Regions from separate parts of the Pseudomonas sp. GW821-FHT09E04 genome, predicted to be linked through region 3. Evidence: riboswitches for the same ligand, from Rfam matches in the RefSeq annotation. Region 3 holds a riboswitch; each other region holds the start of a gene.

Region 1 (3,269 bases), 580 kb from region 3:
GAGCTGATCACATCGCGAATGTAGCGGATCGCGCCGCCGGCCCCCCACATCCGGTCAACCGACTCGTAACCGATGCGCGAGCGGGCGAAGAAGCTCGGCACATCGTTCAGCGTCACCCCGGCGCGCGATTCGGTGAGGTTGCGAGTCATGTCCGCTTGCAGGCTCCATTGCTCGTTGAGCGCCAGTTTCGCGTCCGCCTCGAAACCGCGCATCTGGATCCGCCCCTGGCCGTTGACCCATTGGATGTCGTCGAGGGTGATCAGGTCGTCGATCTTGCGTTTGAACAGGGTGACGCTGGCGCTGAACTCGCGATCGAGCAGCAAGCCCTTATAGTCGAGACCCAGTTCGGCATTGCGACTTTTCTCGGGTTTCAGGTTGCGGTTGCCCAACTCGTCACCCGGTTCGTTGACGAACAGTTGCTCGGCGTTCGGCAGTTTGTAGGCGGTGCCGTACTGGCCGCGCAGTGCCCAGTGTTCATTGAGGTCATACAGCGAAGTGAGCATGCCGACCGTGGCGCTGTCGCCGCCGCTCATGGCTTCGTGACGAATGCCGATGCTCGGGTGCCAGTCGGGCAGGGCGTCGATCTGCGGGCGCAACTGGGTGTACAGCGCGTGGGCTTCGGCCTTGTCATTGTCGATGATCAGCACATCGTCCTGACCTTTGAACCACTGGTTGTCCGTACCGAACACCAGCACATGGCCGCCGGGCAATTCAGCTTTGCCTTCGGCCTGCACGCCCCAGTCGGTGAAGCCCCAGTAGTCGTTGTGGTTGATGGTTCTGGTGCCGCCATTGGCGGTGTTGTTGATGCGCGTGTAGCGGGTGTCCCAGTCGTTGATGTGGCCTTTGACGAAATAGCTCAGGCGCTCGTTGATGTTCTGTTCGAAGGTCGCCGTGGCGATCTGCTGGACGCGGTCGTTGGTGGTCTTGTGGTTGTCGACCGGGCGGGCGAAGTCGAGGTTGGCGTCGGCGTATTGGTAGAACAGCTCCATGCGCGCGTCGTCGCCAAAGGACTGAATCGCCTTGCCGCCGAAGGTGGTGACTTCGTAGGCGCGCTTCTTTTCGCTGTCGTTCTTGATGTCGCGATTGCGAAACGGCTGATAGCCGTCCGAGACGTTATGACTGACGTAGGCCAGCAAGCCCAGGTCGCCGAAACCGTTGGTGAAGATGTTCTCGACCCGCGCATCCTCGGTGGTGCCACCGAAGGTATCCACGCCCATGTTCACTTCGCCGGAGGCTTTGCGAGTCTGCGGGCTGCGGGTGACGATGTTGATCACGCCGGACACGGCCTGAGTGCCGAACAGCAGGCTCTGCCCGCCCTTGAGCACTTCGATGCGTTCGATGGCGTTGGCCGGCAGGGTGTCCAGATACAGGCCGCCGTACAGGCGATTGTTCAGGCGCACGCCGTCGAGCAGGATCAGCGTGTCATCGTTGCGCCCGCCCAGCTGGGAATAGGTGCCGTAGTCGAACGGGCCGTTTTTCGGCGCGACATACAGGCCGGGAATGAACATCTGCATGACGCGGCTGACATCGGCGCTGGGGCCGGCGCGCTCGATCTGCTCGCGGGTGACGATCTCGACCTTGCTGCCGAATTGCGCCATGTCGGCCACGGTCGTGGACTCCACGGACGGTGCGGAAACGATTTGCTGAGTGAGTTCGAGCGGCGCGTCGTCCGCCAGCAACAGGGGGCTGAACAGACAGCCAAGCAACAGGGATGGAGCCGGAGTGTTGAAAGGTCGAATCATTATCTTCTCGAAAGGATCTTCGCAGAAGAGCATGCAGGAGAAGGCATCGCGCACACGCCGACACCGGCCCATGCCCGCCCACCGCAGGATTTTGCCAAACAGAATTTCAGGCCGGTCTCCGGGCTTGCGCGTATGGATGCTTTCACCTTCCCATGGCCGTCTGGCCACAGTGGTGTGTCGAAAGCATCACGCGCCTACCGTTGCGGGGGCAGCACCGGACTTGTTCGAAAAGAACGTACCGGTTTCCCGTTTCACCCCATGCACGGCGGCATGGGACACCTGAAACAGGGCGGCATCTGAACATTCGGATGACCGCTCGTCAACTTCGTTGAAGGATGTAAAGCTCCTGCGACGCAGGCGCGAGATTGCGGCAAACCCTGATAATTGAATCACTGAAGTTCTGGTTCTAGTGAACGTTCGAGAGCATAAACACCGAGATAATCCCCGCGCCGAGTACAAACATCATTATGAAGATAATGTTCAGTTTGAGCCGGTTTGAACTTTCGAGTTTATTGAGCCTGACGACCAGGTCGTCCACTTGGGCCGAAGTTGCCAGTCCCTTTACCGCATTGGCCAGCGCTTGCGGGGAGATGGAGTTGTCCGGTTTATTTTCCATAGGGTGGGTTTTTAATCGAATTTCACCCTTCACCTTGGCCAGTCTGAGGGCAACCGCGACCACCAGAAGAGGTGTTGCCATTAATTGAAGGAGTTTCAGGTACCGTTCGTAGACGTAGGCAGCGTATTGCGTTTTGTGTAATGCCTGAGCCTGTTCCTCGTAATCGGCGTAGGCCCGTTTGAAGCGCTTCACTTGTTCAACGATCAGCGGATCGGAAAATCTTTCAGCCTCTGGAAAAACGCTGTCGTAATTCATGAAAACGTTTCTGTCTACTTTAGTGTCCACGCGGTTTACAGGACGAATTTTTTGAAACAGATCACAGGCGCTAGCGAGCTGCTGGGCTGATTCGCGCTCCAGTACGTCGTCTTTTTTCACTGAAATTGGCAAGCAGATTCTGGCATCGCTTAACTCGTCTGCTGCGATATTCAGGGACTGGGCAGAAAGCTGACCAAAGGTTTCTTCCACTCTCAGGTTTGAAAGCTTTGAGTCCAGGCCAACCTGGATAAATTGAAATATGAGGCCCATCGAGCCCGCGATGATCCAGGCGTAATCAACTCTTTTCCAACCAATGTCATTCAGCCGGCTTGGCAATAAACGGCTTTGCCAAACGAACAACCCGCAAAAACAAATAAACAGACCCAGAATTCCGAGAATGGCGTAAGCCGAATACTCGAACATTTCTTTGATCAAAGATAACTCCATGTCGTGCTCTTTTTTCAGTGAAATATCAATTGGTTTCGCGGGCGCTTCAGACAGCCGTCACGTGCGCCTTGCCTTGTTGTACAAACCGCTCGATCAACCACCGCGCCGCCGGCCCCGGTGGCACATCGGTACGGTAGATCGCATCGAAGGTGTATTGCCCGCTGGTGTACTCCGACAAATCCAGCTGTACCAGTCGGCCGCTGTCCAGA
Region 2 (3,269 bases), on a different contig from region 3:
TGGGTGCCTGCGGCTGGCGTTGGTTTCGCACCCGCCGGCCAGCCGATCGCCGGGGCGATGTTCACCGTCGGGATCAGGGTCTTGTTCGGTTCGGGCAGTTTGGGAGACGGGCCGGTGCCGTCCGAGACTTGCAGGCTGGAGGATTCACCACAGGCGGTGAGCCCTCCGGCGAGTGCGATGACGAAAACGAGGTGGGGCTTGCGCATTACTGATCTTCCCTATGAATGCATTCCTAATCATAGAGAAGTGCGCGAGCCCGATGGTTCAACCGCTCAGCCGCGTGCCTCCTTGAACAGCACGGCAATGCCGGGGTGGTAGTTGCCGGCCTCGCTGCGCAATTTGCGATAGGCGTAGGGGAAATACCAGGCGACGGCGCAGGTGTGTTCCTTTTGCAGGTCGTCGACCATGTCCTGCAGTTCCTCGGGGCTGGCGCTGTGCTGGGCTTTCTGTGGGGCGACGAACAGGCAGCCGAGCTTGAGATCGCTGGCGTAGCTGATGCGCTTGGCGTCGCTGGTGATATCGGCCAGGGCCTGGGTCAGATTCAGGCTGTTGACGCGCGGCCAGCGTTGCGTCGCCTGGATGTAGGCGCGATCTTCGGCGCCGGCCAGGAACAGGTCGGCGCGGGCATTGCGCTCGCCTTCCTCGTTCTGCTTGCGGGTGGCGGTGTCGCGCAGGGTGACCAGTTCGGCCATCCACGCGGCGGCGGACAACAGGCCGAGGTTGGCTTTTTCGTCGTGCCAGTACGGCGTGTCGTTGTCGCCGCGCACGGCGTTGTAGCGGTCGATACAGTCAAACCAGCGTTCCAGCACCGGGCGCAGGAATTCCAGCCGCGGATTGCTGATGATCATGCCTTGCATGGTGCTCTCCCTTGTTATTGTGATGTGCTCTCTGCATTCAAAAAGCATGGCTCTTTGATATCACTGCTGACAGTGTGGCACAAGATTGGCGTCAGATAATTGATCGACGGCAGTTATTCGCTTTCAGGGGGCCTCTTCATTTGACGCTCCACCCCCAACCCTCTAACCTTCGCGGCTTGTTTCAGGTGCTCTGTGACCGCTGTCGACAGAGTGAAACAGGGAAGCCGGTGAGGCGGGTCTTCAAGCGAAGAACCATCACGATCCCGGCGCTGCCCCCGCAACGGTAAATGAGTAAAAGCTGCGTCTAATGCCACTGCTGCAAAGCGGGAAGGCGCGCAGCCAGGCCAAGGCCGCTCATGAGCCCGGAGACCGGCCTGATCCATCCAGCGGCATCACGGTGGGCGATGCCAGGCTTGTTGCCGTCTATTCTTGTGCCTGCCCGCCGTTATCCAGCCTCAACGGAGAGCTCCCCCATGACTGATTCCCCCGAACGCGACGAGCGCCACCTGGCGCGCATGCAGCGCAAAAAAGCCGTGATCGACGAGCGCATCGCCAATTCGCCAGACGAATGCGGCCTGGTGCTGGTGCTGACCGGCAATGGCAAAGGCAAAAGCAGCTCGGCGTTCGGCATGCTCGCCCGCGCCATGGGCCACGGCATGCAGTGCGGCGTGGTGCAGTTCATCAAGGGCCGCAACAGCACCGGGGAGGAACTGTTCTTCCGCCGCTTCCCCGAGCAGGTACGTTTTCATGTGATGGGCGAGGGCTTCACTTGGGAAACCCAGGATCGCCAGCGCGACATCGCCGCTGCCGAAGCTGCATGGGAAGTGTCCCGCGAACTGCTGCGTGATCCGTCGATCGGTCTGGTGGTGCTCGATGAGCTGAACATCGCCCTCAAGCACGGCTACCTCGATCTGGATCAGGTGCTCAGCGATCTGCAGGCCCGTCCGCCGATGCAGCATGTGATCGTCACCGGCCGCGCTGCCAAGCCGGAAATGATCGAGATGGGCGACACCGTCACCGAAATGGGCATGATCAAACACGCCTTCCAGGCCGGTATCAAAGCGCAGAAAGGCGTCGAACTTTGAATCAACCACGTCACTGCCCGGCGGTATTGATCGCCGCGCCGGCCTCCGGCCAGGGCAAGACCACTGTCACCGCCGCGCTGGCCCGTCTGCACCGCAATCAGGGGCGCAAGGTTCGCGTATTCAAATGCGGCCCGGACTTTCTCGACCCGATGATCCTCGAGCGCGCCAGCGGTGCGCCGGTCTATCAACTGGACATGTGGATGGTCGGCGAGCAGGAAAGTCGACGTCTGTTGTGGGAAGCCGCCGCTGAAGCCGATCTGATCCTGATCGAAGGCGTGATGGGCTTGTTCGACGGCACACCGTCGAGCGCCGACCTGGCGCGGCATTTCGGCGTGCCGGTACTCGGCGTGATCGATGGCACGGCCATGGCCCAGACCTTCGGCGCCTTGGCGCTGGGTCTGGCGCGCTACCAGCCGGACCTGCCGTTCGCCGGCGTGCTGGCCAACCGCGTCGGCACCGTGCGCCATGCACAGTTGCTCGAAGGCAGCCTCACTGAAGGTTTGCGCTGGTACGGTGCGTTGTCCCGGGAAACCGGGATCGAACTGCCAAGTCGCCATCTTGGCCTGGTGCAGGCCAGCGAGCTCAATGACCTCGATGTGCGCCTCGACGCCGCCGCCGAAGCGCTGGCCAGCACTTGCGAGGTAGCGCTGCCACCGGCCGTCGAATTCGCCGCACCTGAAATCGTGAATACCGAAAGGCTGCTCGACGGCGTGCGGATTGCCGTCGCCCGAGACGAGGCGTTTGCCTTCACCTATGGCGCCAGCCTTGATCTGTTGCGGGCGATGGGCGCGGAGTTGAGTTTCTTCTCGCCGATCCGCGATACGCAATTGCCTGAGGCCGACAGCTTGTACCTGCCCGGCGGTTATCCGGAACTGCACCACGTGGCCTTGTCGCAAAACGCCGACATGCTCAAAGCGATCCGCGCGCATCACGCCGCCGGCAAACCGTTACTCGCCGAATGTGGCGGCATGCTCTATCTGCTGGATTCGTTGACCGATGTCGAAGGCACCCGCGCTGATTTGGTCGGCCTGCTGAGTGGCGATGCCGTGATGCAGAAACGTCTGGCCGCGCTGGCCTTGCAAGAGGTCGAACTGCCGGAAGGCTTGCTGCGCGGTCACACTTATCACCATTCCCTGACCACCACCGAACTGACACCCATTGCCCGTGGCCACAGCCCCAATGGCGGGCGCGGTGCCGAAGCGGTGTATCGGGAAGGGCGGATGACCGCCTCGTACGTGCACTTTTACTTCCCGTCGAATCCGTCGGCGATTGCCGCACTGTTGGTGCCATGACCGACAACGCATTCACTGAAACCGAGCGCGAAGCG
Region 3 (3,269 bases):
AGGCTCGGATCGCCCGAATGCACCCGCGCCACGTCCTGGCCCTTGGCGTGGGCGGTCTTGATCAGATCGATGATCTGTTCCAGATGCAGTTCGGCGCTGTTGACCACGGTTTCAGCCGAATGACCGTCCAGCACCGCCGCCGGCACCAGCGAACCTGCATAGATGATCACCGGGCAGCTGCGAATCAGTCGCTGACCTTTGACAGTGATCAATTCCGGGTCGCCGGGGCCGGCGCCGATGAAGTAAACGGTCATCGTTGGATCCTGTGAAAGTAGGGCAGGTCGAGGCTTCAAGAGCAGTTCAGATGAAGAATGCTCATGATCGAAAGCGAGGATTATCGGGAATTTACGCCGCGCCGGCCAATGCCAGGGTTGCCTGGGCGTACTTTTGCCGGGAAATCAGCAGTTTTGCCGGGGCCTGGATCAGTTGTTCGGCAAGCGCCAGTGCGGCGCTTTCCGCCACCCCGTAGCAACCGGTGCGTTCGAAAGCGATCTGCGAATGGTGACTCAGGCGTTGCTGATAACTGGCCAGTTCTTCGCTGCTGAAATACAGCAGCGGCAGCGCCAGTTGTGCCGCCAGTTCCTGCAGGCCGGGTTCGTCGCGTTTCAGGTCGATACTGGCCAGGGCCTTGACCGCTTCGAGTTCGATGCGATGAGCCTGCAGGGCCTGGTCGAGCAAGGCGCGCAGCGTACTGGCCGGGCAGCCGCGCTGGCAGCCCAGGCCGACCACCAGAGTCGGCGCTGCGCTGTCATCGGTCATGCGTGGTATTGACCATCGCTTTTGCGGCGGAACAACCAGGCGCTGATCAGGCCCAGGGCCAGCCAGAACGCCACGTTGGTCAACTGCGAAGCGATTTTGAATTGAGCTTCCAGTGCTTCCGGCGCGAGCATCGAGTGCACTTCCGGTTGCGGGGCGCCGATCACGTGTGGCACAGCGAGAATCGCCACGCCGAGGATCTTCAGCAACCAGTTGCCACCGAACGCGATCAGCGCCAGGCCGACAGCGGTCGACGCGGCAGTGCCGATCCACCACATCTGGCGCGACGCCAGGTCTGCAGCGGCGGTGCCCGGCAGCTCAGGTGGCAGGCCCAGTGTCGGTGCGAGCACGAAAGTCGCGTAACCCGCCAGACCCCAGAGCAGGCCTTGCGACGTCTTGGTCGGCGCACGCAGGGTGTACAGACCGGCCAGCATCAGGGCGAAACCCACGGCCACGACCAGATTGCCGCCGGTAGTGGAAACCACGCGCTGCCAGCCGTCTTCCGGCTCCCAGGCTTCGGCATCGTGGGTGTGGGCGGCGGTGCCGGCGGCGTGTTCGTGAACGGCGGCAACCGGCTCGGCTTTCTCGAAGGTCTCTGCCTGAAGAATCAGCGGCGACACCCAGAAGCTTTGCAGCAACGTCAGGAGCAGGGCGGCCAGAAGGCCGGTGAAACCTGCGGTCTGCGCAATACGCTTGATCATGTCGTCAGGTCTCAGTGGCACGGGAACGCGGCGCTGTGGCGGGTATCGTGAGCGGCGTTGTGAACCGCTTCGATGTGCGAGAAACCGGCGAAATAGACCAGGCTGGCACCCAGGATCGACGCGAAGATCGCAGCGGTCAGGCGTTGGCTCAGGGTGGTGGTGCTGGAGATTTTGTCCGTGTTGCTGCCGGTGCTGCTGATGATCGACATGGCGCTTCCCTCTGGAGTGTCAGCGGGTGAACGGTGCGCATGAAAACCCCTGCGAGTCGGGCACGCAGAGGTTCGAACAGCGCCCGCCCACCGCGGGTTTGTTATGTTCAGTGACGCAAGATGCGTACTGTGTGTTGCGGGCCGGTCTCCGGGCTCACGAGGGGTGGCTGTCTGCCGACCTGCAAGCGTCACCTTCCCATGCCTGGGGGCACAGTGGATCTGACGCTTCGCTCGCTTACCGTTGCGGGGGCAGCACCGGACTGACATGGCTTTAGAGTAAAGCACATGATTCACCGGTTTCCCGTTTCACCCTTTGCAGGGCACCCGTAACAAGTTGTGTAGGAGACCATGGGTTGGGGAATTTAGTCAATTTTGTGGGCATATCCGTTTTTGTGGGCATATCCGTTGCTGCGGTTATGGCCACTTAGGGTTCCGCCCTTACGGCGGGTCACTTTTTCCAAACGCCCGGAGTGCCGGGGCAGGTCCACCAAAAAGGCTTTACCCTGACGTACGGCCCTCGCTGTGGCTCGGGTTCCTTCGCTCCGGGATTGATCCGGGGGCATCGCCTACGGTTTGCTTCGCTGCACCTCCTCTCGATGTGTTTGGCTTCGCCAAACGGTCGCTGCGCTCCCACCCCCGGATCAATCCCTCCACTCAGCCTGCCGACGGGCCTTGCGATCAAAAGCGGTACTTGAGCTAACGCTCATCGTGGTGAGGGGCTTTTGATCTGGCTTTTGCTCTGGCTCTGGCTTTTGATTTTTTGCCCCTTCGGCAGGCCGAGCAGAGGTGTTCATCAGGGGGTAGGCGCGTAGCGCCGTGCGGCGAAGCCGCATACATCGAGAGGAGGTGCAGCGAAGCAAACCGGAGGCGATGCCCCCTGATGGACACCGTAGCGAGGGAACACTGAGCCTAAGCGAAGTGCCGTACGCCGGGGCAAAAGCCTTTTGGTTCCTTTTTGGCGTTTGAAAAAGGGACTCGCTGTAAGAGCGAAACCGCCAGCGGCAGCACCCGAAGCAACGGATATGCTCTCGTTCCCAAACTCCACGAACCATTGACCCATCCCCACACCCTGCGTAGCCTTGCGCTTTCGAGGTTCTTCGGCCCACGCCGAAGCTAAGAAGGGAACGCGGTCCAAGCCGCGGCTGCCCCCGCAACTGTGAACGGTGCTGTTCGCTGCCACGCCACTGCCAGCTCAATCCAGAGCCAGCGGGAAGGCGCAGTAAACGCCGGGCCAAGGCCTGAACACCGTCAGCCAGGAGACCTGCCTCGTCACAGATTCTCACTTTCAACCGGGCGGGGTGATCCGGTGGCGAACTCTCCAGGCACGCACCCGTGTTGCCGGTCTCGTCCCGTATGCCCGCCACCTTGCCAAAGGGCATCCGATGAAAACACTGGCCAAACTCCCCGTCACCATCGTCACCGGCTTCCTCGGCTCGGGCAAAACCACCTTGCTGCGGCACATGCTCGACAACGCTCAGGGCCGCCGTATCGCGGTGATCGTCAACGAGTTTGGCGAGCTGGGCATCGACGGTGAAATCCTCAAGCAGTGCACCATCGGCTGCACCGAAGAAGAAGCCACCGGCCGCGTCTACGAACTGGCCAA

The links. Region 3 has a riboswitch for cobalamin ahead of AC07N4_RS03230 (CbtB domain-containing protein). Riboswitches for the same ligand answer to the same signal wherever they lie in the genome.
Region 1: another riboswitch for cobalamin. It lies ahead of AC07N4_RS00690 (TonB-dependent receptor plug domain-containing protein); the one in region 3 lies ahead of AC07N4_RS03230 (CbtB domain-containing protein).
Region 2: another riboswitch for cobalamin. It lies ahead of cobO (cob(I)yrinic acid a,c-diamide adenosyltransferase); the one in region 3 lies ahead of AC07N4_RS03230 (CbtB domain-containing protein).

The regions. Positions count from the first base shown of each region.
Region 1 is NZ_JBWKOR010000001.1:133,788-137,056, forward strand. Features, by position in the region: gene AC07N4_RS00690 (TonB-dependent receptor plug domain-containing protein) at 1-1,742, opposite strand, end outside; cobalamin riboswitch at 1,835-2,040, opposite strand; gene AC07N4_RS00695 (hypothetical protein) at 2,149-3,060, opposite strand; gene AC07N4_RS00700 (LysR family transcriptional regulator) at 3,107-3,269, opposite strand, start outside.
Region 2 is NZ_JBWKOR010000002.1:26,327-29,595, reverse strand. Features, by position in the region: gene AC07N4_RS06380 (PQQ-dependent sugar dehydrogenase) at 1-206, opposite strand, end outside; gene AC07N4_RS06375 (hypothetical protein) at 273-857, opposite strand; cobalamin riboswitch at 1,024-1,249, shown strand; gene cobO (cob(I)yrinic acid a,c-diamide adenosyltransferase) at 1,331-1,942, shown strand; gene AC07N4_RS06365 (cobyrinic acid a,c-diamide synthase CobB) at 1,939-3,234, shown strand; gene bluB (5,6-dimethylbenzimidazole synthase) at 3,231-3,269, shown strand, end outside.
Region 3 is NZ_JBWKOR010000001.1:714,366-717,634, reverse strand. Features, by position in the region: gene cobM (precorrin-4 C(11)-methyltransferase) at 1-254, opposite strand, end outside; gene AC07N4_RS03240 (cobalamin biosynthesis protein) at 346-759, opposite strand; gene AC07N4_RS03235 (CbtA family protein) at 756-1,457, opposite strand; gene AC07N4_RS03230 (CbtB domain-containing protein) at 1,469-1,666, opposite strand; cobalamin riboswitch at 1,789-2,009, opposite strand; cobalamin riboswitch at 2,740-2,949, shown strand; gene cobW (cobalamin biosynthesis protein CobW) at 3,049-3,269, shown strand, end outside.